DNA from 4 places in the Streptomyces sp. NPDC059166 genome. Region 4 is predicted to be linked to each of the others. Evidence: riboswitches for the same ligand, from Rfam matches in the RefSeq annotation. Region 4 holds a riboswitch; each other region holds the start of a gene.
The links. Region 4 has a riboswitch for cyclic di-AMP ahead of ACFXOA_RS15930 (transglycosylase family protein). Riboswitches for the same ligand answer to the same signal wherever they lie in the genome.

Region 1: it holds a riboswitch for cyclic di-AMP, as region 4 does, so the genes downstream of both, ACFXOA_RS30170 (C40 family peptidase) here and ACFXOA_RS15930 (transglycosylase family protein) in region 4, are expected to answer to the same signal.
Region 2: it holds a riboswitch for cyclic di-AMP, as region 4 does, so the genes downstream of both, ACFXOA_RS28455 (M23 family metallopeptidase) here and ACFXOA_RS15930 (transglycosylase family protein) in region 4, are expected to answer to the same signal.
Region 3: it holds a riboswitch for cyclic di-AMP, as region 4 does, so the genes downstream of both, ACFXOA_RS25760 (M23 family metallopeptidase) here and ACFXOA_RS15930 (transglycosylase family protein) in region 4, are expected to answer to the same signal.

Annotation. Positions count from the first base shown of each region.
Region 1 is NZ_JBHZCI010000059.1:18,917-25,931, reverse strand. Features, by position in the region: gene ACFXOA_RS30200 (adenosylmethionine--8-amino-7-oxononanoate transaminase) at 1-67, opposite strand, end outside; gene bioB (biotin synthase BioB) at 60-1,253, opposite strand; gene ACFXOA_RS30190 (8-amino-7-oxononanoate synthase) at 1,398-2,546, shown strand; gene ACFXOA_RS30185 (DUF397 domain-containing protein) at 2,539-2,685, opposite strand; gene ACFXOA_RS30180 (helix-turn-helix domain-containing protein) at 2,682-3,635, opposite strand; gene ACFXOA_RS30175 (ATP-binding protein) at 3,866-4,297, shown strand; gene ACFXOA_RS30170 (C40 family peptidase) at 4,601-5,071, opposite strand; cyclic di-AMP (ydaO/yuaA leader) riboswitch at 5,075-5,256, opposite strand; gene ACFXOA_RS30165 (hypothetical protein) at 5,615-5,923, opposite strand; gene ACFXOA_RS30160 (ABC transporter permease) at 6,307-7,015, opposite strand, start outside.
Region 2 is NZ_JBHZCI010000049.1:25,724-32,738, reverse strand. Features, by position in the region: gene ACFXOA_RS28465 (PrsW family intramembrane metalloprotease) at 1-335, shown strand, start outside; gene ACFXOA_RS28460 (aldo/keto reductase) at 498-1,442, opposite strand; gene ACFXOA_RS28455 (M23 family metallopeptidase) at 1,751-2,782, opposite strand; cyclic di-AMP (ydaO/yuaA leader) riboswitch at 2,794-2,946, opposite strand; gene ACFXOA_RS28450 (PP2C family protein-serine/threonine phosphatase) at 3,180-4,283, opposite strand; gene ACFXOA_RS28445 (TipAS antibiotic-recognition domain-containing protein) at 4,468-5,214, opposite strand; tRNA gene ACFXOA_RS28440 (tRNA-Met) at 5,341-5,414, opposite strand; gene ACFXOA_RS28435 (hypothetical protein) at 5,629-5,946, shown strand; gene ACFXOA_RS28430 (FAD-binding oxidoreductase) at 6,341-7,015, shown strand, end outside.
Region 3 is NZ_JBHZCI010000039.1:39,417-46,431, reverse strand. Features, by position in the region: gene ACFXOA_RS25775 (DNA topoisomerase (ATP-hydrolyzing) subunit A) at 1-212, opposite strand, end outside; gene ACFXOA_RS25770 (M16 family metallopeptidase) at 459-1,811, shown strand; gene ACFXOA_RS25765 (M16 family metallopeptidase) at 1,838-3,220, shown strand; cyclic di-AMP (ydaO/yuaA leader) riboswitch at 3,409-3,577, shown strand; gene ACFXOA_RS25760 (M23 family metallopeptidase) at 3,590-4,369, shown strand; gene ACFXOA_RS25755 (GntR family transcriptional regulator) at 4,632-5,336, shown strand; gene ACFXOA_RS25750 (HPr family phosphocarrier protein) at 5,519-5,800, opposite strand; gene ACFXOA_RS25745 (GNAT family N-acetyltransferase) at 5,962-7,015, shown strand, end outside.
Region 4 is NZ_JBHZCI010000018.1:61,557-68,571, reverse strand. Features, by position in the region: gene ACFXOA_RS15940 (septum formation initiator family protein) at 1-84, opposite strand, end outside; gene eno (phosphopyruvate hydratase) at 176-1,462, opposite strand; gene ACFXOA_RS15930 (transglycosylase family protein) at 1,832-2,524, opposite strand; cyclic di-AMP (ydaO/yuaA leader) riboswitch at 2,525-2,694, opposite strand; gene ACFXOA_RS15925 (transglycosylase family protein) at 2,985-3,959, opposite strand; gene ACFXOA_RS15920 (cytochrome P450) at 4,435-5,688, shown strand; gene ACFXOA_RS15915 (nucleoside triphosphate pyrophosphohydrolase) at 5,758-6,759, opposite strand; gene ACFXOA_RS15910 (SurA N-terminal domain-containing protein) at 6,788-7,015, opposite strand, start outside.

The sequences.
Region 1 (7,015 bases), on a different contig from region 4:
CGTGCGCCCGGTCCAGAGCGCGGAGTTCGGCCGGGGGGATGGCACCGGCGCGGAGCGGATCAGGCATTGGGCGCGAGATCCGTCCCGGCACCACGGCGGCGTACGGCGACCAGATCCGTGCGCACCGGACCCGGATCGCCCGCCGGATCCGCGTCCGCCGCTGCGGAGGGCCCCGGCAGGGCGGCTTCCGAGGGGTCACCGCACGGCGCACAGCCACCCTCGTGCGAACCGCAGCCGCCCGCGGCTGTCGCGCGGTGCTCGGGAAGAGTACGGGTGGTGGAACCCTCCACCTCGAAGCCGGCGTCCGCGATCATGTCGAGGTCGGTCTGCCCCGACTGCCCCTCGCTGGTCAGGTAGTCGCCCAGGAAGATGGAGTTGACCAGGTGGAGGGCGAGTGGCTGCATCGAGCGCAGGTGCACCTCGCGTCCGCCGGCGAGCCGCACCTCCACGTCCGGGCAGACGAACCTGACCATCGCCAGGATGCGAAGGCACCGCTGCGGGCTGAGGTGCCAGTCCTTCGCCAGCGGTGTTCCTTCCATCGGGATCAGGAAGTTCACCGGCACCGAGTCGGGGTCCAGTTCACGCAGGGAGAACACGACGTCCACGAGGTCGGCGTCGCTCTCGCCCATGCCCGCGATCAGCCCGGAACACGCCGAGAGGCCGGCGGCCTGGGCCTGCTGCACCGTGTCCACCCGGTCGGCGTACGTGTGGGTGGTGGTGATGTCCCCGTACGTTCCCTCGGACGTGTTGAGGTTGTGGTTGTACGCGTCGGCGCCCGCGGACCGCAGCCGGTCCGCCTGGCCCTCCGAGAGAAGGCCCAGGCATGCGCACACCTCGACGCCCTCGTGCTGCTCCTTGATGGCCTCGATGGTCCGGGAGACCCGGTCGACGTCCTTGTCGGTCGGCCCACGTCCACTGGCCACCAGACACACCCGCTTCGCGCCGCCCGCCACCCCGGCGGCCGCGGCGGCCTTCGCCTCGTCCGGCTTGAGCCAGGTGTACTTGAGGATCTCGGCCTTCGACCCGAGCCGCTGCGAGCAGTACGAACAGTCCTCGGGGCAGAGCCCCGACTTCAGGTTCACCAGATAGTTGAGCTTGACGCGCCGGCCGAACCACTCGCGGCGCACCTTTCCGGCCGCGGCCACCACGTCGAGCAGTTGGTCGTCGGAGGTCGCCAGTACGGCGAGCGCTTCGTCCCGGGTCGGCAGTTCGCGCCGCAGTCCCTTTTCCACCAGCGTGTTCAGCAGGTCCATGCCGTTGATCCTGACGCACGGCACCGCCTCCGGCCAAGGAGGAACCGGACAGGAGAGACGGCGGATGCTGTGTGTATTGCCACACCCTGGGGTGTTGCGCACCCGGTTAGGGTCTGTGAGCTGCCTACAAAAAGGGACCCGCTCATGTCCTACGACCCGTTCGACTGGATCGACGACGAGGCCCGACGGCGTGCCGACGCCGGGCTCGTCCGGGCGCTTCGCCCACGGCCCGCCGAGACGTCGCTGCTGGACCTCGCCGGCAACGACTACCTGGGACTGAGCCGGAATCCCGAGGTCACGGCCGCGGCGGCGGCCGCGGCACGCACCTGGGGCGCCGGCTCCACCGGCTCCCGCCTGGTCACCGGCTCCACCGCACTCCACGCCGAACTGGAGCGAGAGCTCGCCGACTTCTGCGGATTCGAAGCCGCGCTCGTGTTCTCCTCCGGTTACGCGGCGAACATCGCCGCGCTCACCGCGTTGTCCGGGCGGGACTCACTGATCGTGTCCGACGCGGGCAACCACGCCTCGATCGTGGACGGCTGCCGCCTCTCCAGGGCGTCCACCCGAGTCGTGCCGCATGCCGACCCCGAGGCCGTGCGCCGAGCGCTGGACGGTCACGAGGGGCGGACCCTGGCCGTGACCGACTCGGTCTTCTCGGTGGACGGCGACGCCGCCCCCCTGGCGGCCCTCGCCGAGGTGTGCAGGGCGAGCGGTGCGGCGCTCCTGGTGGACGACGCACACGGTCTGGGCGTCCTGGGCGAGGGCGGACGCGGGGCGCTCGCCGCCGCGGGGATCGCGGGCGGGGACGGGGTCGTCGCCACCATCACCCTTTCCAAGTCGCTCGGAAGCCAGGGAGGGGCGGTGCTCGGCTCCGCCAGGGTCATCCGCCATCTGGTCAACACCGCCCGCACGTTCATCTTCGACACCGGCCTCGCTCCCGCGGCGGTCGGCGGAGCCCTGGCGGCACTCCGGGTGCTCCGCAGGGAGCCCGGGCGTGCGGCCAGGGCCGGCGCCGTGGCGCTCGAACTGCACGGCAGGCTCACCTCGGCGGGACTTCGGACGGTACGTCCCGACGCGGCGGTGGTGGCGCTCCCGGCCCCCTCGGCGGACGCCGCGGTGCGCTGGGCGGCCGACTGCCGGACGGCGGGGCTGGCCGTGGGATGCTTCCGCCCGCCCTCGGTGCCGGACGGTGTCTCCCGGCTCAGGCTGACCGCGCGCGCGGATCTCACGGACGGGCAGGTGGGGTCGGCGGTGGAGACCCTCGTGGCGACCGCGCCCCTGCCGGTCAGCTGACCCGGGGGCCGTCCAGGCCGGCCAGGAAGACGGTCCATGCCGCGGCCGAGAAGCTCAGGGGCCGCAGGTCGGTGGCCTTCGAATCCCGTACGGCGAGCTGGTCGTCCTCGAGGCGTGCGGTCTCCACGCAGTTGTTCATCCCGGTACTCCGGCTGCTGCGGCGCCATTCGGGTGTGTGCTCTGCGGGACGGTAGGACATGGTGCCCCCCTCGGGCGTTCTTCGGGCTCCTCCCGACCGCCGCGGCCGATCCGGGCGATCAGGTCCAGTGAGCGCTCCGGCGACAGTGCGTGGGCCCGCATCGTGCGGAAGGCCGAGCTGTACGCCTCAAGGTCTTCTCTCCGCTCCAGGTAGAGGCTACTCGTCAGATGGTCAAGAACGACCACGTCCAGGTCGGAAGTGGTCTCAAAAGAGAAAATGACGAAAGGTCCCGACAGGCCGATATAGCTGCCCTTCTCGAACGGGAGTAACTGGAGTGTCACGTGGGGGAGTTGTGCGATCTCCGTAAGATGGCGCAATTGCTCTCTCATCACCCCGGGCCCGCCGACCTCCCGTCGCAGCACCGCCTCGTCGAGCACCGCGCTCAGCCGGAGGGGACGGGGCCCCATGAGGACGCCCTGCCGGGCGAGCCTCACCTCCACCAGGGAGTCGAGCTGTGCCGACGGCAGCCCGTCCAGGGAGGAACGGGTCACCGCCCGCGCGTAGTCGGCGGTCTGCAGCAGACCGGGCACCACCGAGGTCTCCAGCGTGCGGGCCGTGGAGGCCTGCGACTCCAGGCTGATGAAGTCCCGGTACTGCGGGGGGATGAGCCCGCGGTAGGCATGCCACCATCCGTTTCCGCCGCCGCCGGCGGAACCCGCCAGGGTCTGCAGCAGGGAGCGCAGCTGGCGGTCGTCCACCCCGTACACGTCCAGCAGCCTGGTCACGTCACGGGGGGTCACCCCGCTCGCCCCCGTCTCGATGCGGCTCACCTTCGACTGGTGCCAGCCCAGTAGGGCAGCGGCCTCCCGGCTCGTGAGTCCGGAGGTGTGGCGCAGGGCGCGCAGTTCCTCCCCGAGTTTGCGGCGGCGCACCGCGGGGCCGTTCCGCACGGCGGTCTCCTCCCGTTGTACGGAGGGCCGGCTCCGAGGGAACCGGCCTCAAAAGGGTCAGTGTCGCGCCAGCGCGCCGGTTCCGGGGCATAGTTCACCGTAATGGGCGACAGATATATGCATATCTTGGGGGATCGCCGTCATCGGGCGCGGTATCGGTGGCAGTCTGGCGCGAAGCACAGTCCAGGCCGACTCACATGTCGGTCCGGGTGGGAAGGGACGGCGTCGCCATGGCAGACCATCAGGAAGCAACCGTCACTCTGGCGAGCGATCCGGCCTCGGTCTCCGTGGCCCGCAGATACGTGGCCCGAGTACTCACCGAATGGGGACTGGCCGAGGAGGCGGACGCCGCCGACACCATCCGGCTGATCGTCTCGGAGCTCGCCACCAACGCCGTCCAGCACACCTTCGGCCAGTCACCCACCTTCACCGTGGGCCTCCGGCTCGACGAGGAGGGGCATTTCAGCCTCGGAGTGACGGACAGTCACCCGCGCCGCCCCCAACGGCTTCCGGCGGCCGTCCGGCAGGACAACGGGCGGGGCATGGTGATCATCCGGGCCCTGGCGAAGGAGTACGGCGGCCGACTCACCGTCACGCCCACGCCGGACGGGGGCAAGACGGTGGCGATCGCGCTTCCCTGGCCGGTACCGGCGCAGGCCTGATCCGCCGGCTCACACGCGCGGTCGCTCACGGTGCGCCCGGTCCCGCGGCGCCACCGCGCCCGGCTGCGGAGCCGCCCTGCCGCCCCCGCTGCGCGGCATCGCCCTGCCGGCCTCGGCGGTCGCGCTGCTCGCACTCGTCCGGTTCCCGGCCGTGGCGCGGCTGGTGGACCGGCCCGGGCCGTGGCTGCGCCGGCCGCGTGCCGCCGGGGCGTCGAGGGCGGCAGCGGCGCGGCGCTCACCCTGCCGGGGGTCCGGTCCTGGTGACCGGACCCCTGCCGCACCGGGCCGGAAGGGGCGAAAGGATCAGCGGACCCTCCCGTACCAGACGTTCGAGGCCCAGATCTTCTCCAGCCGGACCACGGCCCCCGTCTTCGGTGAGTGCCAGATCCTTCCGTCGCCCGCGTAGATGCCGACGTGGTAGACCCTGCGACCCGCGTGAAAGAAGACCAGGTCGCCGCGTTGCCGCTGCGACCTGGAGATATGACGGGTCTTGTTGTACTGCTGCTGGGCCGTGCGGGGGAGTTTCCTCCCGGCCTTCTTGAACGAGTAGAGAGTGAGCCCCGAACAGTCGAAGCGGTGGGGGCCGGTGGCTCCCCATCTGTACGGAGCACCCTTCTTGGAGGCCGCGATCTTCAGCGCGGTGGCCGAATGGGCGGCGGCCTCGGCTTCGTGCACGAATCCGGGGGCCATCATCGTGGTGCCCACGGCGAATGTGAGGACCGAGGCCGTGCCGACCCGGGCGAACAGAGACGGGACATGAACCTGCGCAGTCATGCGCAACCCTTCGTCAGCCGCCTGTGAAGGATGACCTGTCGGGTTCGGGCTGGCGAAGTTGCCCGGCCGCACGCTGCGGCTTCACCCCGAGGGTCGTCCGGTTGCCCGGCGACCCGTACTGCTCGGGTCCTCCACTCCTGCCGATCCACTCTGTCGACCAGTCATCCGGACGGCGGCAGGACTCGGCGTCCGCCCGGACCGCCCCGCCGCGGTGGCGGGGGCTCTTGTCGTCCCAGGGATCTTTACGCAAGGTCTGCCGGATTTTCTCTTCGAAGTGACGACATGTGAGGGTCGTCACGACTCGCCCGATCGGGTTGGCGCGGGTCTGCCGCGGGCTTCGGAGCCACGCCGGAGGCGCCGTGTACCAGCGATGGAAGGACGGATTCCGTTCAGAGCCCGCGCCCGTCGCGCAAGTTGGCCTGTCCCTCGGCCGGGGGACGTCCTACGCCGAACGAGCGGGGAAAACTCGTTCGGCCATCGGGCGTGTCGTGAGAAGGAGTACCGGCGCGGGACCCGGCGTCGGGAACAGCCGGTCCCGGATGCTCAGTCCGAGGGCGCCGGAGGTACGGCGACCCGGCCCGCCCGTCGCTCCCCGTCGAGCAGGCGCAGAGCCCGGGTCAGGGTCTCGGCGTGGATCTCCGACTCGCCTCGCTCGTGCATCAGCTTCAGTGCCTCCCGGAGGGCGGTGGCGTGAGAGACGAGGGCCTGTGCCGCGCGGAGCGCCCCGTACGTGTCGCCTCCCCTCGCCGGATTGATGCGGCCCAGCTGATCGACCGCCTCCAGGTAGCGGTCGATGAACTCGGCCTCGGCCCGGGTCAGGGCCGGGAGCGGTGGGAACGGGGAAGGGAGCATCTGGCGTTCACCTCGCGGAATGCGGCGGCCGGGACGGCGTGCTGCTCTCCGGACGTGGTGCACCGGTCCGAACGCCGGGACTGCCGGGGCGTCGAGCACGGTGTCCCGTTCGACGGCGGCACCGATCTCCACGGTGGTACAGCCCGTGTGACGGCCCGTAGGCCGTCAGCGGCGCGCGCTCACGCGCCGGCTCACGTGTGTGGATGCCGAGATCGGAGAGGCGGCCCCGCACCGGTTCGTCGGGAGAGAGTTGCTGGATGACTACCCGCGCGCCGGGCGCGGCATGTCGGGTCCCTGAGCCACCGCCGCGGGCGAGCGCCGGACGAGCAGGCCGTGCCCCGCCGCTGTGGCGCAGCACGGCCTCCTCGGGGTGCGGTGCGGGATCAGCCCGTCAGCGCCGGTGCGCTGACCCCGGTGCGGCGCTCCGTGCCTTCCGCCGTCGGCTCGGGGCGGACGCGTCCGCGGGCCAGGACGGCGGCCAGGCCGAGCAGCGCCCAGGTGGAGAGCACCGTGGTCGCCGTGCCCGCGGCGTTCCCGTCGAAGAACGCGACCGAACGCAGCAGTGAACCGCCCGCCCCCGGTGGCAGCCACTGGCCGAGCGCCCCGACCGGTTCGGGCAGCATCTCGGGCGCACTGGTGACACCGGAGAACGAGTTGCCCAGCAGCACCATCAGCAGGGCTCCCACGCCGATGCCCGGTGCGCCCATCAGCGCGGCGAGGCCCGCCACCGGCGCACCGATGGCGAGCACCGTCAGCCCGATCACGCCCGCCTCGGTCCACCAGTCACCGGTGAGCACCCCCAGCCAGCTGTCGGTCAGTCCGGTCGCGGCGATGCCGACCAGGGCCGCCCCGCCGACGAGTGCCACGACGCCGCGGACCCCGCGCAGCCCGAGCAGGGTCACGATCGCACCCGCGGCCACACCGGCGAGTGCGAGCGGCAGGATGCTGGCGCCGAGCGCGCTGCCGCGAGGGTCCGCCTCCGGTGCCGCGACGACGTCCGTGACCGGGACGGCGGTCCCGGGCGGTGCCGACGCCTTCACGGCCTCGGTCAGGAGCTGGGCGACGACCGGACCCGCCGCGGACGCGGTGAGC
Region 2 (7,015 bases), on a different contig from region 4:
CGGCGGCGCGTACCGTCGCGGAGTACGAATCCTTCGCCACCTCGCTGGCCATGCTGCGGCGCAGGGCCCGCCACGACGGTGCGGGCCCCGACTTCGCCCTCCGTGAGCAGGAGTTGCTGCACCACCTCTGGCATCGCCGGGACGTCGCCGGCCCCGCCCTGACCTACGCCGCACGAGCGACCGGGCGGCTGCGAGGGGCCCCACCCGCTCCGCCGCTTCCCCGGCAGTTCACCCCGGAAGGCGCGCATCCGCGGCCGCTCCCCGCCCCTCACCGGCACTACGGGGGCTACAACCCGTACCTGGACGACGGCGGCCGGCGGACACCACCCGCCTGAGACCCCGGTGACCGGATGACGGCTCAGATCTCCCGGGGGGCCTCAGGTGCCCGGAGGCCTGAGGTGCACGGAGGCCTGATGCACACGGAGGCCTGAGGTGCCCGGAGGGCTCCGGGGCGGCGGGACCTCACGTGGCCTGCGGACCTCGGGTGCCCGGCCGGGTCAGGCCGATGCCGCGTCCAGTTCGGCACGTTCGGCCTCGGTCAGCCGGAGCCCGGCCACGGCCGTCAGGGCGGGCAGCTGGCCGACGGTCCGCGCGGAGGCGATCGGTGCGGCGACGGTGGGCCTGGACGCCAGCCAGGCCAGGGCGACCGTCGCGATCTCCGCGCCGTGCTCCTGGGCGACCTTGTCGAGGACCGCCAGCACCTTGCGGCCGCGCTCGGTCTCCAGGTGCTTGCCGGCGCCCTCGGCACGGGCGCTGTCGACCTGGGTACCCGGGCGGTACTTGCCGGTGAGGAACCCTGAGGCGAGTGCGAAGTACGGGACCGCGGCGAGCCCCGCGCCCGCAGCCACATCCTGGAGAGCGCCTTCGTAGGTGTCGCGCGAGACGAGGTTGTAGTGCGGCTGCAGCGCCACGTAGCGTGCCAGGCCCTCCCGCTCGGAGAAGTCCAGGGAGGCACGCAGCCGCTCGGGGCTGATGTTGGAGGCGGCGATCTCCCGGACCGTCCCGGCCTTCACCAACTGGTCGAGCGCGGTGATGATCTCCTCGACGGGGACCGTCTCGTCGTCGAAGTGCGTGTAGTAGAGGTCGATGTGGTCCGTGCCCAGCCGGCGCAGCGAGGACTCGGCCGCCGCCTTGATGGTGGCGGGCGAGAGGCCCTTGTACGCGGGGTGTGCGCCGACCTTGGTGGCGATGACGACATCGTCGCGACGGGAGCGGGCCGCGAGCCACTTGCCGATCAGGGTCTCCGACTCACCGCCCTCGTTGCCGGGGACCCAGGCGGAGTAGGAATCCGCTGTGTCGATGAAGTTGCCGCCGGCCGACACGTACTCGTCGAGCACCGCGAACGACGTCCGCTCGTCGGCCGTCCAGCCGAACACGTTGCCGCCGAGGGCGAGGGGGAAGACCTTGAGGTCGGATGATCCGAGCGTGCGAAGAGAAGTCATGGAAGGCGACAACAGATCAGGGGAGCCTCGTATTCCACTTCACCGGCGTCCGTGCCGGTGTCCTTGCCGCCACAGTCCCGGCCGGCGCCGTCTTCCCCGACTGCCGCGCGCCCCCGCCCGGGAAGCCGTAAGCCCGGAGCCGAAAGCCCGGACTCGTGAGCCCGAAGAGCCCGAAGCCGGGAAGCCCGACGGGCCCGCCCACCGACCGCCCGCGCCCGCACCGCCCCGGACAGACCGACGGCCCTGACGTCGGGGGGTTGTGCGTCAGGACCGCCGGGGTTTCGAAGCGCCGGATACCGGCGTCTGGATCAGATCGAGAGACCCTTGCTCTGCAGCCAGCCCATCGGGTCGATGCCCGTGCCGTCCGGCGTGTGGATCTCCAGGTGGAGGTGGGGCCCCGTCACGTTGCCCGTGGCTCCGACCCGGCCGATGGTCTCGCCGGTGGTGACCTTCTGTCCGGCGGTGACGTCCATCGACGACTGGTGGCAGTACCAGACCTCCGTGCCGTCCTCGAGCTCCAGGACCGTGCGGTAACCGTACGAGCCGGACCAGCCGGCCGACTTGACCGTCCCGCTGTGCACGGCCTTGACCGGCGTGCCCGTGGGGGCCGCGAAGTCCAGCCCGGTGTGATGGCCCGAGGACCACATCGAACCGGCCTGGCCGAAGGTCGAGGTGATCGTGTACGACGAGGTCGGAATGGCGTAGCTCGCGGCGAGCTTGGCAAGGCGCTCGGCCTCCGCCTTCTTCTTCGCCGCTTCCTCGGCCGCCTTCTTCTTGGCGGCGGCCTCCTTCTCCGCAGCGCTCTGCTGCTTCGCCGCCTGTGCCGCGGCCGCTTCGGCGGCGGCCTGCTCCTCCGCGGCCTTGGCCTCGGCATCGGCGCCGGCCTGCTGCTGCTCGGCCTGCTGGAGGATGCGGGCGCGCAGCGCCTCGCCCGCGTCGGTGGCACCCTGCTCGGCCTCGGCCTCGGTGATTCCCGCGGTCGTGAGCGGAGATCCCAGGGCGGCCGTCTGCTGGTCCGCGCCGGAGCCGTCACCCATGAACGCGCCTACGCCGGGCAGGGACTTGACGTCAGGAAGGTTGTCGGCGATGGAATCGGGAAGAGAGATGGAGACCGGCGGCTTGCTCTGCGCGGTGGCCATGCCCCCCGCGCCGACAGCCGCGATGACACCGACCCCGAGGACGGTGGAGCTACGGGCGAGACCGCGCTGCTTGGCCACGCGATGACGGCCGCGTACGGGACGGATGGACTCCTCGGTGGGGTTCCATTCCTCTCCCGGCCTGTCCGGTTCACCGAAGCCGAAGGTTGACGGAGCCTCGGGGGCAGGCTGATTCGACGCCACGTGGGCGCTCTCCTTTCCTTCCTTCTCGCCTACCGGGTTAGCTGACGGGTTCGGAGCAGGAAGGTCTCCTACGGACCCCTTCGCCTCTCTCGAGACACAGGTGTCCGATTCACCCCATGTAGGTGGTTCCCCGGTTCCCTTGCGGAATTCGGCGCTGCGCACGGTGCCGCCTCTTGCGACGGCAGGTACAACCGCGCTGCGTTATCGAACGTTAATAGACACCAGGCTTTGATTCCAAGCCGTTCCGGCAGATCTCTGAAGGCTTCGGCCTGGACTTCAACGGATCAATCAGGCGCAACCGGGCGAGTTGAGCGCCCCTGATCCGGCCACCGGTTTCTGACGGTTCGTCAAATGTTATGCGGAGCGGGGTCCTGCGACTACCGAACGTCGCGACCGCTCATTCACCGCCCCGCCCCACGATCTTCACCGTCGTCCGCCGGGCCGACTGCCCGCGGGAAGGGCGTCCGACCGCGAGGAGCGCGAGGTCGTCCGTCGACCGTCCTCCGGTGTGCAGCCGTACGTCGTCGGTGAGCGCCGACAGCATCTCGTCCGGCCCCGGGAAGAGCCGGCCACGCAGCCGGGCCGCCGGATCGTAGAAGACCCCGTTCGCGTCCCGCGCCTCCGACAGCCCGTCGGTGAACGCCAGGAACGTCGCCCCGGCCGGGAGCGTCCACTCGTCCGAGCGGTCGGGTCCCGTGTCCAGGCCCATCCCGAGCGGCAGGGCGGGCACGGTCGGCGCGAGCACGTCGAGTGCCCCGTCCGCGTGCAGCACGATCGGCTCCGGATGCCCCCGGTTGACGACCCGCAGGATGTCCGAACCGGCCGGCACCTCCGCGAGGACGGCGGTGACGAACCCTTCCATGGAGTCGAGGCCGCCACGCCGCGACCCCTCCCTGGCCAGCGCCCGCTCCAGCCTCTGGACGACACCCTCCAGCGACAGCTCCTGCTCGGCTGCCTCCCGGAAGGCGCCGATGACGACGGCCACCGCCGCCACGGAGTCCAGCCCCTTCCCCCGGACGTCACCGACCACCAGACGCACCCCGTACGGGGTGTCCGCCACGGCGAAGAGGTCGCCGCCGACGAACTCGTCGGCCTGGGCGGCCTCGTAACGGGCCGCCACCAGCAGCCCGCCGATCCGGTCGTCCGGCACCGGGAGCACCGCCCTCATCGCGGTCTCGGCGATCACCCTGGCCGAGGCCAGCTGCTCGTTGCCGCGGCGTACCACCCGGTTGATGAGGAGCGAGAGCACGGACACCGTGAACACCGTGAGCAGATCGGTGATCGGCACCACCTCGGCGATACGGCCGTCCGAGAGGCGGATGGCGAGCACCACCAGGAACGCGGCCACGCCGGTCCGGACGGTCGAGGCCATCGAGAAGAACGGTGCCGCGATCAGCGGGGCGGCGGCGAAGAGGGGGACGGCCGACACCCTGGTGGGCGTCACCAGGTCGAAGACCACCCCCACACAGATCATCAGCGCCGGGAGATAGCGCACGAACATCCGCGAACGCGTGCCCCCGCCGGATCCGCCGCGGCGCAGCTCCTGCTTCCCCACCTGTGTACTCCTGCCCGGTCCGCCCACGGCTGCGGACGGTACCGCGCCCCACCCGGTCCCGCCGGAGCCTCGCCGTGCGGCGTGGCCCTGTGGGCCGAAGGGAGGAGCGTGCCGCCCCGCGCCCCGGGGGTCAGCCGGAGAGCCGGTGCTGCGCGTGGATCGTCAGTGCATCCCGTACGAAGACGGCAGTTCCGTCTCCGTGGCGATCGTAGTTCCTCGCGAAACGCGGATCGGAGACATACATCTCCGCGAGACCGGTCACGTACGAAGGTGTGACATCCGTGGTCACCGAAAGCCACGCGCAGTGCCGCCGGGCGATCTCCTGCACCTCGTCGCTTCCCGGCCCGAGTCCGGCCGCCCTCGCCTCACCGTAGTCCCGGGCGATCGCGTCGTGCTCGCCCACGAAGCGGGCGCGCTCCTCCTGGCCCAGCCCGCGCCACCAGCGGTCACCGCGCTCGTACGCCTCGCGGCCCCAGCGCTCGGTGACCTCCTGCTCGTACCTGCTGTGCTCGAAGCCGTCGAACACGTCCTCGGCCATGAGTTCCTCCCCTTCCTCGATCCGCCGGAGAGTGGTCCGCACCGAGACGATCTGCCGCCCGACGCGCTCCCGCTCCTGCTCCAGCAGGCGCAGATGGGTGCGCAACGCCGCAGCGGGGTCCCGCTGCCCCTCCAGCACGTCCTTGATCGCGGGCAGTGAGAGACCCAGCTCCCGCAGCAGCAGGACCCGCTGGAGCCGGACCAGGGCGTCCTGGTCGTAGTAGCGGTAGCCGTTGGCGGCGGTGCGGCTCGGCGCCAGGAGACCGATGTCCCCGTAGTGCCGGAGCGTCCGGCTGGTGGTGCCGGCACGCCTGGCGATTTCCTGGATGGACCACTCCATGCCCGGAACGCTAGATCTTCACGTAGCGTCAAGGTCAAGCACGCTCACCGCGGGCAGCAGCACAGAGGCCGTACCGCCGTACGACAAGGGCCCGGATCCTTGAAGGATCCGGGCCCTTGTCTTCAGTAGCGGGGACAGGATTTGAACCTGCGACCTCTGGGTTATGAGCCCAGCGAGCTACCGAGCTGCTCCACCCCGCGTCGTTGTGAGTACAACTCTACGTCATCCGGAAGGGTGCTCCGACCACTTTCGCCGCCGGCGCCCCTCCCCCGGGCTCCAGGAGGGAGCTCTCGACATGGACACGAACCACCAACACCTGCTGCGAAACGTGACGTTGGCGGGCAGAGTGGCGTCGCCGGGGCTGCCGTCGCACGCCTCGATTCCGTGTTCCGCCTGTCTGGAGGGCTTTAGACCATGTCCGCACCGCACAGACCCGCCCCGATCTCCCCGGCCACGCCGTCGCCCCTTCGGGTGTCCCTCGTCAGTGGACTGATCGGGGCCGTCTTCGGCTCGGTGATCAGCGCCGGTGTGAACTACCTGGTGATCGGCGTACCCGACGGAGCCGCGGCCAACGCTCTGAACCACGGGATATCGGGCCTGTTCAGCGGATTCGCCGCCGGATTCATCGGGCTCATGGTGCACCTGCGCGGCAAGGGCACGGAAGCGGCCCCCGCGGCAGCGCCCCCCGCGGAAGCCGCCGAGGAGACCGCTCCGCCCGCACGGCAGAGCTGAGCACACCCCCTCGGTACGCACCGGCGGGCGCGGGCGCGACCCCCACCGGGCCAGGGGCGCTCCGCGATTGCGTGGTGTCCGGACCGGCGGGACGCTTGAGGGACAGGCCCTTCCGGTACCCGGTCCCGTCGGCACCGCATCCGCGCCGTCGGCACCGGGCACGGCGGCCCGCCCGGCGGACCGGGACGGGACCGCCCCGGTCCGCCGTCCGGCCCCCACGTGCGCGGAACACCGGAGCACGCCGGGAGCCCGCGCGCCGGGGACGGACACCGCCCGGAAACCGGGGACGGACATCGACCGGGAAGTGGAACGAGGGGGCGTCGTCCGCCCGGGAGAACGGCTCCGGGCCGCCACGGCGGCAGGGCCCACCGAGGTACACGACCTGGGAGAGATCATGGACGCCACCCTGCTCGAGACCATGAGAACCGCGCTGCGGGGCCCGGTCATCGGTCCGGGCGATCCGGGATACGGGCAGGCGCGCACGGTCTACAACGCCATGATCGACAAGAAGCCCGCAGCCGTGGTCGAGTGCCGCGACACCGCGGACGTCATGGCCGCCGTCGACTTCGTCCGCGAGCACGGCCTGGACGTCGCGGTCCGCGGAGGCGGGCACAGCGGGCCCGGCCTCTGCCTGGCGGACGACGCCGTGACGATCGACCTCTCCCCCATGCGGGGCGTCCGGGTCGATCCCGCGATCCAGACAGCACAGGCGGACGGCGGCGCGACTCTCGGGGACCTCGACCACGCCACCCACGCCTTCGGCCTCGCCACCCCGGCGGGCATCATGTCCACGACGGGCATCGGAGGCCTCACCCTCGGCGGCGGTCACGGCTACCTCACCCGCAAGTACGGCCTCACGGTGGACAATCTGGTCTCCGCCGACGTGGTGCTCGCCGACGGGAGCTTCGTCGCCGCCAACCCGAGCGAGAACCCGGACCTGTTCTGGGCCCTGCGGGGCGGCGGCGGCAACTTCGGCGTCGTCACGTCCTTCGACCTCGAACTGCATCCGGTGGACACGGTGGGCGCCGGCGCCACCGTCTGGCCGCTGGAGCTCTTCCCGGACGTACTG
Region 3 (7,015 bases), on a different contig from region 4:
CGGTCGGGGCGCAGCCCCATCTCGTGCATCTGGGACACGATCCGCCGGTGCACCGGCTTCATGCCGTCCCGGGCATCGGGCAGCGCCCGGGAGTAGATCACCGAGTACGCGTACTCGAGGAAGGAGCCCTGCATTTCGTCGACGACGTCGATGTCGAGGATCTTCTCCTCGAAGTCGTCCGGCGGCGGGGTTTTCGTGCTGCGGCGGGCCATCGCGGCTGCGACTCCTTCACAGATTCTGTCGGGCAACCTCAGGTTCTGACGCCGACCATTGTGGACCGCCCCGCCGACAACGCCGACCTCGACCCGTCCGTAGCGTGCCCCGGCGGCCCCCCGGACCCCCTGTTTACGGCAGCATCTACGACAACATTCACCCACCGGGAACTTCGCCAGGTGCCCGTGCGCTTGCTTAGAGTGGCAGGTCCGGCAGGAAATCCTGTACCGATCGAAGGGACGTACATGCCCATGGGTCACACGGCCACAGCCCAGGCCGGTTCCGGCGGTTTGACGGCGACCGAGCACCGCCTGGCCAACGGCCTGCGCGTGGTGCTCTCCGAGGACCATCTGACCCCCGTGGCCGCGGTCTGCCTCTGGTACGACGTCGGCAGCCGCCACGAGGTCAAGGGCCGCACGGGCCTGGCCCACCTCTTCGAGCACCTGATGTTCCAGGGCTCGGGCCAGGTCAAGGGGAACGGCCACTTCGAGCTGGTGCAGGGGGCCGGCGGCTCCCTGAACGGCACGACGAGCTTCGAACGCACCAATTACTTCGAGACGATGCCCACGCACCAGCTGGAGCTGGCCCTGTGGCTCGAGGCCGACCGCATGGGCTCGCTGCTCGCCGCGCTCGACGAGGAGTCCATGGAGAACCAGCGGGACGTGGTGAAGAACGAGCGCCGCCAGCGCTACGACAACGTCCCCTACGGCACGGCCTTCGAGAGGCTCACCGCCCTCGCCTACCCGGAGGGCCACCCGTACCATCACACGCCCATCGGCTCGATGGCCGACCTCGACGCGGCGACGCTCGAGGACGCGCAGGCGTTCTTCCGCACGTACTACGCGCCGAACAACGCGGTGCTCTCCGTGGTCGGCGACATCGATCCGGAACAGACGCTCGCCTGGATCGAGAAGTACTTCGGCTCCATCCCCTCCCACGACGGGAAGCAGCCCCCGCGCGACGGCACACTGCCCGGCATCATCGGCGAGCAGCTGCGCGAGGTCGTCCGCGAGGAGGTCCCCGCGCGTGCGCTCATGGCCGCCTACCGGCTGCCGCACGACGGCACCCGCGAGTGCGACGCGGCGGACCTCGCGCTGACGGTGCTCGGCGGCGGCGAGTCGTCCCGTCTGCACAACCGCCTGGTCCGACGCGACCGTACGGCGGTCGCCGCCGGCTTCGGGCTGCTCCGGCTGGCCGGGGCGCCCTCGCTGGGCTGGCTGGACGTCAAGACCTCCGGTGGTGTCGAGGTGCCGCAGATCGAGGCGGCCGTCGACGAGGAGCTCGCGCGCTTCGCCGAGGAGGGGCCGACTCCCGAGGAGATGGAGCGCGCCCAGGCGCAGTTGGAGCGGGAGTGGCTCGACAGGCTCGGTACGGTCGCCGGCCGCGCCGACGAACTGTGCCGCTACGCGGTCCTGTTCGGCGACCCTCAGCTCGCCCTGACCGCGGTCGGCCGGGTCCTCGATGTGACCGCCGACGAGGTCAGGGCCGCGGCCCGGGCGCACCTGCGCCCCGACAACCGTGCGGTCCTGGTCTACGAGCCGGTGGAACCGGCGGACGAGACGGACGGCGGCGACGCGCACGAGGGGGCCGACAAGTGACCGACGCAGCCGTGACTGGAGTAGCGATGGAGTACCACCCGCAGCCGACCGCAGGCGAGGCGAGGCCCTGGGCCTTCCCCGCACCCGAGCGAGGCGCCCTGCCCAACGGGCTGACGGTGCTGCGCTGCCACCGCCCCGGCCAGCAGGTCGTCGCCGTGGAGATCTTCCTCGACGCGCCGCTGGACGCCGAGCCCGAGGGGCTGGACGGCGTGGCCACGATCATGGCCAGGGCGCTGTCCGAGGGCACGGACAAGCGTTCCGCCGAGGAGTTCGCCGCGGAGCTGGAGCGGTGCGGGGCGACGCTCGACGCGCACGCCGACCACCCGGGTGTCCGCGTCTCCCTGGAGGTCCCGGTCTCGCGGCTGGCCAAGGCGCTCGGCCTGGTCGCCGAGGCGCTGCGGGCTCCCGCCTTCGCGGAGAGCGAGGTCGAGCGTCTGGTGGTCAACCGTCTCGACGAGATCCCCCACGAGCAGGCCAACCCCGCCCGACGGGCCGCGAAGCAGCTCTCCAAGGAGCTCTTCCCCGCCACCGCGCGGATGTCGCGCCCCCGCCAGGGCACCGAGGAGACCGTCCGGCGGATCGACGCAGCCGCCGTGCGTGCCTTCTACGAGGCGCACATCCGCCCCGCCACGGCGACGGCGGTCGTCGTCGGCGACCTCACCGGAGTGGACCTCGACGGACTGCTCGCCGAAACCCTCGGCGACTGGTCGGGCAACCCCGGCCAGGCGCGGCCGGTCCCGCCGATCACCGCGGACGACACCGGTCGAGTGGTCATCGTGGACCGTCCGGGAGCCGTGCAGACGCAGTTGCTGATCGGCCGGATCGGCGCGGACCGGCACGACAGCGTCTGGCCGGCCCAGGTCCTCGGCACCTACTGCCTCGGCGGCACGCTCACCTCGCGGCTGGACCGCGTCCTGCGGGAGGAGAAGGGCTACACCTACGGCGTCCGCGCGTTCGGGCAGGTGCTGCGCTCCACGGCCCCCGGCACGGCGTCAGGGGGGACCGGTGCCGCGATGCTCGCCATCAGCGGTTCGGTGGACACCGAGTCCACCGGCCCCGCGCTGGACGACCTCTGGAAGGTCCTGCGCACGCTCGCGGCCGAGGGGCTGACCGACGCCGAGCGTGAGACGGCCGTGCAGAACCTCGTGGGTGTCGCACCGCTGAAGTACGAGACGGCGGCCTCCGTCGCGGGGACGCTCGCCGATCAGGTCGAGCAGCACCTCCCGGACGACTACCAGGCGGAGCTGTACGCGCGGCTGGCCGCGACAGGCACCGTCGAGGCGACGGCCGCCGTGGTCAACGCGTTCCCGGTCGACCGACTGGTCACGGTCCTGGTCGGGGACGCCGCGCAGATCGCCGAGCCCGTGAAGGCGCTCGGCATCGGCGAGGTGTCGGTCGTCAGCGGCTGATCCAGGCCACAGAGGGAACCCCGGCGGTCGCGACCGCCGGGGTTCCGTCATTTGTCCGACTTGATGAGGAACATTGCCTTTGTCCTGTGGGATGTCCGACAAAGGCCCCTTTCCGTTTGGAGCGGTGAGGCCGTTCGCTCTAGCGTCGGGCCGGCTGTCCGCCGGACGAAAGCCGCAACCGCGGCGACGGGCAGCCATCGCCGAGTCCCCGTCAGGCGCGAGCCTGGGGAGCCGGGGACCCATGAAGTCCCTGGGGTGAATCGGACGCCCGTACCTCGCACGAGGTCCGGGTGCCCGTAGGAGACCTTCCTGCTCCGAACCCGTCAGCTAACCCGGTAGGCGAGAAGGAAGGAAAGGACCAGCCCCTCCATGGCGTTCATCCGTGCCACCGGGAAGCACCGTGCCCCGAACCGCCTGACGCGCAAGGGTGCCGAGGTCGCGGGTATCGCGGCCCTGGCCACCGCGGGTGTCATCGGCGCCACCGCCTCCCCGGCCCTCGCCGCGGACGCGGAGGCCGCCCCCGCCTCGACCGGTCTCACCCAGACCGTCGCTCTCGACACCTCCCTCGCCGCCCAGATCCAGGCGCAGGCCGAGGCCCAGCGCCACCAGGCCGAGGCCGCCGCCAAGGCGAAGGCCGAGGCGAAGGCGAAGGCCGAGGCCGAGCGCAAGGCGGAAGCCCGTGCCGAGAAGGCGCGTGAGGAGAAGGCCCGCGCGGCGCGCGCCGCCGAGCGTGCCCGGCTCAACGCCTTCCACCTCCCGGTCGCCGGGTCCCACGTGACCACCGGCTACAAGTCCGGCGGTTCGCTCTGGTCCTCCGGCAGCCACTCCGGCGTGGACTTCCAGGCGGCCTCCGGCACCTCCGTCGTCGCCGTCGGCGCGGGCACGGTCGTCGAGGCGGGCTGGGGCGGCGCCTACGGCAACAACATCGTGCTCCGGATGAAGGACGGCACGTACACCCAGTACGGCCACCTGTCCTCCATCGGCGTCTCCGTCGGCCAGAGCGTCGGCTCCGGGGAGCAGATCGGCCTCTCCGGCTCGACCGGCAACTCCACCGGGCCGCACCTGCACTTCGAGGCCCGCACCACCCCCGACTACGGCTCGGACATGGACCCCGTCGCCTACCTCCGCGCCCACGGCGTCCAGGTCTGACGCACCCTCCGCGCACCGCATCCGCCCGAGGCCCCCGCACCTGGTCCCGGGTTCCGGCGGGAATCCCCCTGGAACCCGGGCGTGCGGGGGCCTTCGCGGTGCCTTGTGGTGCCCCCCGCCGAAGCCTTGTCCGAACTGCGTTCTGGCCAAAAGATATCCCTGGATTCCGTCCCGCCATCGGAAATTCCCGCCGGTTGCAATAGAGTCACAGAACAGGCGTCGATCGGCCGCGTTTCGCGGGGATTAAGGCGGAGGTTCGGACATGCGCATTCCCGCGCATTCGGTATGCACGGCGATCCGTGACGACATCGTCTCCGGTGTCTACGAGCGCGGCAGCCGCCTCACCGAGGAGGTGCTCGCGCGTCGCTACGGCGTCTCCCGGGTCCCTGTGCGCGAGGCGCTGCGCACCCTGGAGTCCGAGGGGTTCGTCGTCACGCGGCGGCACGCCGGCGCGTGCGTCGCGGAGCCCACGGAGCAGGAGGCCGCCGACCTCCTGGAGATCCGGATGCTCCTGGAGCCCCTCGGTGCCGCGCGGGCTGCCCAGCGCCGCAGCGATGCCCACCTCAAGGTGCTCCGCGGCCTGGTCAGACTGGGGCAGGAGCGGGTGCGCCGGGGCGAGGGCGAGGATCTGCGCTCGCTGGGGAGCTGGTTCCACGAGACGCTGGCCCAGGCCTCGGGCAGTCCCGCCCTGATCGCGCTGCTGACCCAGCTCAGGCACAAGATCGCCTGGATGTACGCCGTCGAGCAGCCGGTCCGTCCCGCGGACTCCTGGGCCGAGCACGGGGCCCTGGTGGACGCCGTGGCCCGCCGTGACAGCGAGCGGGCCAGGGCCATCGCCACGCAGCACGCGGAGCGGGCCACCGCCGCCCATCGCCTGCGGCGTACGGAAAGGCGGGGCACCCCGGAGGCGGCCCCCGGGGTGAGAACTTCGCAACACCCCGTAAACATCGCCGGTGCCCGTCATTAACAATGGGGCCGTATACAAAGAGAGTTATTGCCTGAGGGCTTTATTTCTGCTGCCCTGGAACGGAAATTCCAAGGCGATGTCCGAATTTACTTCCAGGTCCTCAGGAAGCTGAAAAAGCCGCGGCCCCCCGATGGGGTGCCGCGGCTTCTCCGCAGAGCGGTTCCGGATGGGAACGGCTGGAATCAGACGGTCTCCGGGAGCTCGTCGAGCCCCTCGGCGACCAGCTTCGCCAGACGGTCCAGGGCGACCTCGGCGTCGTCCGCCTCGGAGGCGAGCACGATCTCCTCGCCGCCCTGGGCGCCGAGACCGAGAACCGCGAGCATGGAGGCGGCGTTCACCGGGTTGCCGTCGGCCTTGGCGATCGTCACGGGGACGCCGGACGCCGTGGCGGCACGGACGAAGATGGAAGCGGGGCGGGCGTGCAGGCCCTCGGCCCAACCGACGTTGACGCGGCGCTCAGCCATGGTTCTGCCCTTCACGTATCAATGGGTTGTCTAGACCAGTGTCTCATGTGGCGCGCACTGCTGTGCCCGGCGTCGCCGCCGGCCCGCACACCGCCCGCGGGCCCCAGCGTGCCCCCGCCTCGGACCTGCCGCGACCGGTGCGCCGGCCGTAGGCTTTGGTCATGGAGCCCACTGGGGAGCAGAGTCCGCACCACGCGTACCCCGACCACTGGGAGGCGGACGTGGTGCTCCGCGACGGTGGCACCGCCCGCATCCGGCCCATCACCACGGACGACGCCGACCGGCTGGTCAGCTTCTACGAGCAGGTGTCCGACGAGTCGAAGTACTACCGCTTCTTCGCCCCGTACCCGCGCCTCTCCGCCCGGGACGTGCGCCGCTTCACCCATCACGACTACGTCGACCGGGTGGGGCTGGCCGTGACGGTCGGCGGGGAGTTCATCGCCACCGTCCGGTACGACCGGATCGACGGCCAGGGCAGACCGGCCTCCGCGCCCGCGGACGAGGCCGAGGTCGCCTTCCTCGTCCAGGACGCGCACCAGGGCCGCGGAGTGGCGTCGGCCCTCCTCGAACACATCGCGGCGGTCGCGAGGGAGCGCGGCATCCGCCGTTTCGCCGCCGAGGTACTGCCCGCCAACAACAAGATGATCAAGGTGTTCCGGGACGCGGGCTTCACCCAGCGGCGAAGCTTCGAGGACGGATCCGTGCACCTCACGCTCGGCATCGAACCCACCGCCGAGTCGCTCGCCGTCCAGAGGGCCCGCGAGCAGCGCGCCGAAGCACGTTCCGTGCAGCGTCTGCTGGCCCCCGGCTCCGTGGCCGTCGTCGGCGTCGGCCGCGCTCCCGGCGGCGTCGGAAGGACGGTGCTGCGCAATCTGCTCGGCGCGGGTTTCACCGGACGCGCCTACGCGGTGAACACGTCGTTCGCCGATGACGACGACACCGTCGAGGGAGTTCCCGCTCACCGATCCGTAGGGGAGATCGGTGAGCGGGTCGACCTCGCCGTCGTCGCCGTCCCCGCCGACCGTGTGCCCGAGGCCGTCGCCGACTGCGGGGAGCACGGGGTGCAGGGCCTCGTCGTCCTGTCCGCCGGATACGCCGAACGCGGGGCCGAAGGCCGTGAGCGGCAGCGCGAACTCGTCCGCCAGGCCCGGTCGTACGGCATGCGGATCATCGGCCCGAACGCCTTCGGCGTCATCAACACCTCCGAGGCGGTCC
Region 4 (7,015 bases):
CCGGTAGACACGGGCCGCGGTCTGCTCGCCGAGCAGGCGCAGCCTGGTCGCGGTGGAGAACCGGTCGCGGTCCTTCCCGGCCATGTCTCACGCTCCCGTCACGCACGTCCGTCCCCGCACACGGTACGGGACCGGATGCGGGGACGGACGGAGGCTGGTGCCCGGACTCGGGCTGTCAGCCCTCGAAGCGGAACCGCGGGAACGCCGAGCGTCCGGCGTACACGGCGGCGTCGTCGAGGATCTCCTCGATGCGCAGCAGCTGGTTGTACTTGGCGACGCGGTCCGAGCGGGCCGGGGCGCCGGTCTTGATCTGGCCGCAGTTCACGGCGACGGCGAGGTCGGCGATGGTGACGTCCTCGGTCTCACCGGAGCGGTGCGACATCATGCACTTGAAGCCGTTGCGCTGCGCCAGCTCGACGGCGTCCAGGGTCTCGGTCAGCGAACCGATCTGGTTGACCTTGACGAGCAGGGCGTTGGCCGAGCCCTCCTCGATGCCGCGGGCGAGGCGCTCCGGGTTGGTGACGAAGAGGTCGTCGCCGACGATCTGGACCTTGGAGCCCAGCTTGTCGGTGATGACCTTCCAGCCGGCCCAGTCGTCCTCGTACAGCGGGTCCTCGATGGAGACCAGCGGGTACGCGGAGACGAGCTCCTCGTAGTACTCGGTCATCTCGGCGGCCGAGCGGGACTTGCCCTCGAACTCGTAGACGCCGTCCTTGTAGAACTCGGACGCGGCGACGTCGAGCGCGAGCGCGATGTCGCGGCCCGGGACGTAACCGGCCTCCTTGACGGCCTCGATGATGAGGTCGAGGGCGGCGCGGTTGGACTCGAGGTTGGGGGCGAAGCCGCCCTCGTCACCGAGACCGGTGGACAGGCCCTTGGTCTTCAGGACCTTCTTCAGGGTGTGGTAGATCTCCGCGCCCCAGCGAAGGGCCTCGGAGAAGGACTCGGCGCCGATCGGCGCGATCATGAACTCCTGGATGTCCACGTTGGAGTCGGCGTGCGAGCCGCCGTTCAGGATGTTCATCATCGGAACGGGCAGCAGGTGCGCGTTCGGGCCGCCGAGGTAGCGGAAGAGCGGGAGGTCCGAGGCCTCGGACGCGGCGTGGGCCACGGCCAGCGAGACGCCGAGGATGGCGTTGGCGCCGAGGGAGCCCTTGTTCTCGGTGGCGTCCAGGTCGAACATCGCCTGGTCGATGAGGCGCTGCTCGGTGGCGTCGTAGCCGACGAGCTCCGGGCCGATCTGCTCGATGACGGCGAGGACGGCCTTCTCGACGCCCTTGCCCTGGTAACGGTTGGGGTCACCGTCGCGAAGCTCGATGGCCTCGAACGCGCCGGTGGAGGCTCCGGACGGAACAGCAGCACGTCCCGTGCTGCCGTCGTCGAGGCCAACCTCGACCTCGACCGTGGGGTTGCCCCGGGAGTCGAGGATTTCCCTGGCTACGACGACGTCGATGGACGGCACGAGGCATCTCCTTCTGGGATCTGACACTGATTGGGCAGGGTCACTGTGGCCTTGCGTCACGAGCCTAACCGGCCCGGCCCGCTCCGTCGGCCGTCCGCCCGTCCCCTGGGACGAAAAAGGACCCGAGGGCCTGCATTACGGACAAATCTCCAGAATCTTACTGGACAGTAACCACAACAGTTGAACGCTCGCCTCCACGGGTGAGCGGTGGCCCGCTCCCGGGAGGGCGGTGGCCGCGCTCCCGGGTGCGCGGCGCCCCTGATCCCGCACCCTCGCGGCGGGTGCGGAACGGCCCGGCCCGGCGTGCGGGGGGTCTGCACGCCGGGCCGGGCCCTCCGGGGCAGGAGGAAGACCCCGGGCTGCTTCCGACTACTTCAGGTGGAGCTGCTGCCCCGGGAAGATCAGGTCGGCCTTCTCGACGATGTCGTCGTTCAGCTTGAACAGCTTCTTCCAGCCGCCCTTGACCTTCTTCGCGTCGGCGATCTTGCTGAGGGTGTCGCCGGCCTTCACCTTGTACTCGCCGTCACCCTTGGCGACCTTCTTGCCGTTGGGGGTGGTGACGGTCTTCTCGGGGGCCGTGCGCTTCTCGCTGCGCGTGGTGGGCTGCTCGGCCTTGCGCTCCGGCGCGGCCTTCGGGGCCGTGTCGCCGTTCTTGGCGGAGCCGGTGTCGACACCCGGGTCCACACCGTCGTTCGTGAGGCCGCCGGCGGAGGCGCAGGACCAGGCGCCCGGGCCCTGCATGTCGAGCAGCTTCTCGGCGACCGCGATCTGCTGGTCCTTGGTGGCCAGGTCGGCGCGCGCGGCGTACTGCGTACCACCGGCCGCGGCCCAGCTGGACGCCGAGAACTGCAGGCCGCCGTAGTAGCCGTTGCCGGTGTTGATGGACCAGTTGCCACCGGACTCGCACTGGGCGACGGCGTCCCAGGTGTCCACGGAGGCGGCGGAGGCGTTGGTCGCGCCCATGAGCGGCACGGCGACGGCGGCACCGGCGACACCGGCCAGGGTCGCGATCCGAACGGCCTTGGACGGGCGACGGTGCTTGCCCGTGCTGGAAAGCAGCATGGTTCTCCTCACCGACGCCTACGAGGTGAGCTGTCGGGTTCGGGCCTGTGAGTTGCCCGGCCACCCGCTCCCGCGGGCGGCTCCACCCCTAGCCGTCCCCCTCCGTCTCTCGACGTCCGGGTCCGGCACCTACCTGGGTCCCCCGCTCCTGCCTACGGCGCTTTACGCGTCGGTACCCCTCGACCGACGGCAGGATTCGGCGTGACGGTCGAAGGTGCCCGCGGTGCGAGCGGCTCCGACGGTAATCACACGCAACGCCCACATTCAAAGATGGACATAACGACCAATCAGCCCGTAACGAAGCGGCGCGAAGGATCGTTTTCGCAGGTCGGAGCCAATACGGACGGACCGGACGCCCGAGACGCGCCGACCGACGCAAAGAGACCCATGTCTCACTTACGCATAAGTGGACATAGGCCTCTTAACTGCCCCCGATTTCGGGGTGTTTCAACGCTTTGGATCAGTTGGCGGGGGTCTCCGCCGAAGCGTCCTGGGCACTGTCGCCGACACCCAGGTCCAGGCTCTGGCCGGGGAGGATCAGGTCCGGGTCGGGACCCAGCTCGTCCTTGTTGGCCTCGTAGAGGGCCGGCCACCCGCCGGGGAGCTCCTGCGCGTCGGCGATCGCCCACAGGTTGTCGCCCTCGCGGACGGTGTACGTGCCCTCCGCGTCCTCCGCGCCCTCACGCGCGCCGGAGTCGCCGCGCGAGGCGTGGCGGGCGGTGTCGCGTCCGGTGCCGGGCGCCGAATCGGCGCCCTCCTCGGGCGCGGGGGCACCCCGGTGCTTCCCGCCCTTCGGTGCCTGGGAGTCCTCGGGCGAGGGCGTCGCCGAGGGGGAGGCCGAGGGAGAGGCCGCGGACTCGCCGCCCTTCTCGCTCCCGCTCGCGTCCTCCTTGCCGGCGGACGCCTTCCCCTCCGCGGCGTCCTTCCCCGCGGAGGCGTCGTCGCCGTCCGCGGTGTCCGCCGCGCCACCGGCCTCGGCCGAGGGGTCCTCGGAGGGCCCGGCGCTGTCCGCGGAGTCGTCGGACGGCTCGTCGCCCGGATCCACGCCGGGCAGCGTGCCGTCCAGCGCGAGCCCGGAGATCACGGCGCAGCTGGCCCACGCCTGCGGGCCCTTGTCGTCCAGCACCTTCTCGGCGACCGCGATCTGCTGCGAGCGGCTGGCGAGGTCGGCCCGGGCGGCGTACTGCGTACCGCCGTAGGCCGACCAGGTCTCCTGGGAGAGCTGCAGACCGCCGTAGTAGCCGTTGCCGAGGTCGGCGCTCCACATGCCGCCGCTCTCGCACTCGGCGACGTTGTCCCAGGTGGTCGCTTCGGCGGCCTGCGCGCCGCCCGCGCCGAGCAGGGGGATGGCGATGGCCGATCCCGTGACGCCTGCGGCGACGACGATCGCGGGTGCCTGGCGAGGGCGACGGTGTCTGCCGTTCGCGGAGCCCATGGGATTGCCTTCCGTGTGACTGACATGTGACGGGTGGGTCGAGGGGTGAACCTAGCCCTACTCGAACGTGTGTCACAAGTCGATGCAGCGGAGATCACGTGAAAGTCACAGAGTTGACAGAGTGTCACTTCTGACGGCGGGGAGGCGCGTCCCGAACTCCACGGGAAGCGTGCACAGTCCACGCATGACGAGACCGCCACGCCGTCCCGGATCGGCCCCATCCACGGCGATCCGCAGGTCGGGAAGGCGCCGGGGCGGCGTCGCCCGCGTCACCCGCCCCTCCCGGCGGGCCTGTCGGGCGTCCGGGCGGCGGAGGGTACCGGCCCCTTCTCCGCGGCACCGACCGTCACCGCGCGCGAGATCCAGGCCGTCCGCATACTGAGATCGCCGGGGCCGTCGCCGGCCTGCGCCGGGACGGCGGTCACAGCCCCGCGCGGGGAGGGAAGCCTGAGCCGGAGCCCGGTACTGTCGTCCGGTGAACCGCACTCCGCAGCCCGAACTCTTCACCTGGGAGTTCGCGACCGACCCGTACCCGGCCTACGACTGGCTCCGCGAGCACAGCCCCGTGCACTGGACGGTGCTGCCCAGCGGTGTCGAGGCCTGGCTGGTGACCCGGTACGCGGATGCGCGCCAGGCCCTGGCGGACAGCCGGCTCTCGAAGAATCCCGCACACCACGCGCAGGACGCGCGGGGGAAGAGCAGGACCGGCATCCCCGGCGAACGCAGCGCCAACCTGATGACCCATCTCCTCAACATCGACCCTCCCGACCACACCCGGCTGCGGCGGCTCGTGTCCAAGGCGTTCACCCCGCGCCGGGTCGCCGCGTTCGCTCCGCGCGTGCAGGAGCTGGCCGACTCCCTCATCGACGCCTTCGCCGAGAAGGGGAGCGCGGACCTCATCCACGACTTCGCCTTCCCCCTCCCCATCTACGCGATCTGCGACCTGCTGGGCGTTCCCCCCGAGGACCAGGACGACTTCCGAGACTGGGCCGGGATGATGATCCGCCACGGCGGAGGCCCACGGGGCGGAGTCGCCCGTTCGGTCAAGAGGATCCGCACGTACCTCACCGAGCTGATCCACCGGAAGCGGGCGGACCTCGGGGACGACTTGATCTCGGACCTCATCCGCGCGTCCGACCACGGTGAGCACCTGACGGAGAACGAGGCGGCGGCGATGGCCTTCGTGATCCTCTTCGCGGGTTTCGAGACGACCATCAACCTGATCGGCAACAGCGTCCACGCGCTCTTCGGCGATCCGGCTCAACGAGCCGTCTTCCAGGACGCGGTGGAACGGGGGGACGGCGCGGTTCTCGACGGCGCCGTGGAGGAACTGCTGCGCTTCGACGGCCCGGTGGAGCTGGCCACCTGGCGGTACGCCACCGAGCCGCTCGAGATCGGCGGCCGAGCCATCCGCGAGGGGGACCCCGTCCTGGTGGTGCTCGCCGCCGCCGACCGGGATCCGGAACGCTTCCCTGAGCCGGGCACCCTGGATCTCGTCCGCCGGGACAACCAGCACCTCGGGTACGGCCACGGCATCCACTACTGCCTCGGTGCGCCCCTTGCGCGGCTGGAGGGGCGCACCGCCCTGGAGACGCTGTTCCGCCGGCTGCCGGACCTTCGGCCGGCGGTCGAGCCGGACGATCTCCGGTGGCGGGGCGGGCTCATCATGCGTGGGCTGCGGACACTCCCGGTCGAGTTCGCCCCGGAGTCGGCCGCCGGCCGGTCGTGACCCGCCCCGTTCGTCCTCCCGGGCGCGGAGCCCGGGGCGACGGGCCGGGGTCCGGTCCGGAGCCGTCGCTCACCCCTCGACGCGGTCCCGCCCCCCGGTGAGCCCCTCCGCCGCCCGGATGGCGTCCCGGTAGGTACGGGCGGCGGCCCGCAGGGCGGCCTCCGGGTCGATACCGTCCTCCTCGGCGCGCACGGCGAGGGCCAGCAGCCGGTAGCCGGTCCCCTCGGTCCCGGCCGCGTCGCCCTCGGGGAGGGCGACGTCGAGACCGGCGGCGCGCACCCTGCTGCCGAGCTTGGCCGCGAGCGCGAGACCGGGCTGCCCGAGGGGCACCCCGTCGGTGACCGATTCCCGCTGCTTCTCGATCGCCTTCGTACGCATCCAGTGCGCGCGCACGTCCTCCGGGGTCTCGGCGGTCTCGTCCCCGAAGACGTGCGGGTGCCGGTGGATCAGCTTCTCGACGATGGTGGCCGCGACGTCGTCGATGCCGAACGGCTCCTCCTGGTCCTCCTGCGCGATGCGTGCGTGGAAGACGACCTGGAGCAGTACGTCCCCGAGCTCCTCGCGCAGTTCCTCGCGGTCGCCGTCCTCGATGGCCTCGACGAGTTCGTACGCCTCCTCGATGGCGTACTTCGCGAGGCCCTCGTGCGTCTTCCGCGACGTCCACGGGCAGGCGAGCCTGATCCGGTCCATGACCTGCACCAGATCCAGGAGCCGGGCGCCCGGCAGGTCGTACGAACCGGGCAGCAGCTCCAGGTCGGGCATCCGTACCCGGCCCGAACCCCCCAGCCGGGCCAGGCCGTCGGTGAGCCGCTGGTCGCCCTCGCCGCCCACCAGGACCACGACGGTACGGGCACCCGCACAGTCGTCGACCAGTTCCTCGGCCGGGGGTGCGGTGTGCTCCACGGCGATCCCGGCCTCCCGCAGGTAGGGGAGCTGGGGGTGGTCCCGGTCGGCGCACAGCACGCGGTCTGCCGCGTGCAGCGTCTGCCAGGCGGGCCAGGACAGCAGTCCGGGGGCGACACGGTGGCTGGAGGTGAGCAGGACGATGCGGCCGGGGTCTTCAGCGTTCACACCCCGAACCTACCTCCGCGTGCCGGGGTCAGGCTCCGGCCTGGGGGTCCTGGCCCGGGAAGGTGGTGACCTGGGTGATCCACGGGGCCTTGTACGTGCTGAGCTGGACCTTCTGGTCGTCCCAGCTGCCGTAGCGCGGGTTGACGTCGATGTGCAGGGCCTTCGACGCCTCGGTGAGCGCCTTGCCCACCACCTGCTGGCCGTCCGGGGTCTGCAGGTCCGCGCCGAGCGCCCGGGCGAGCTTGGGGAGCTGGAC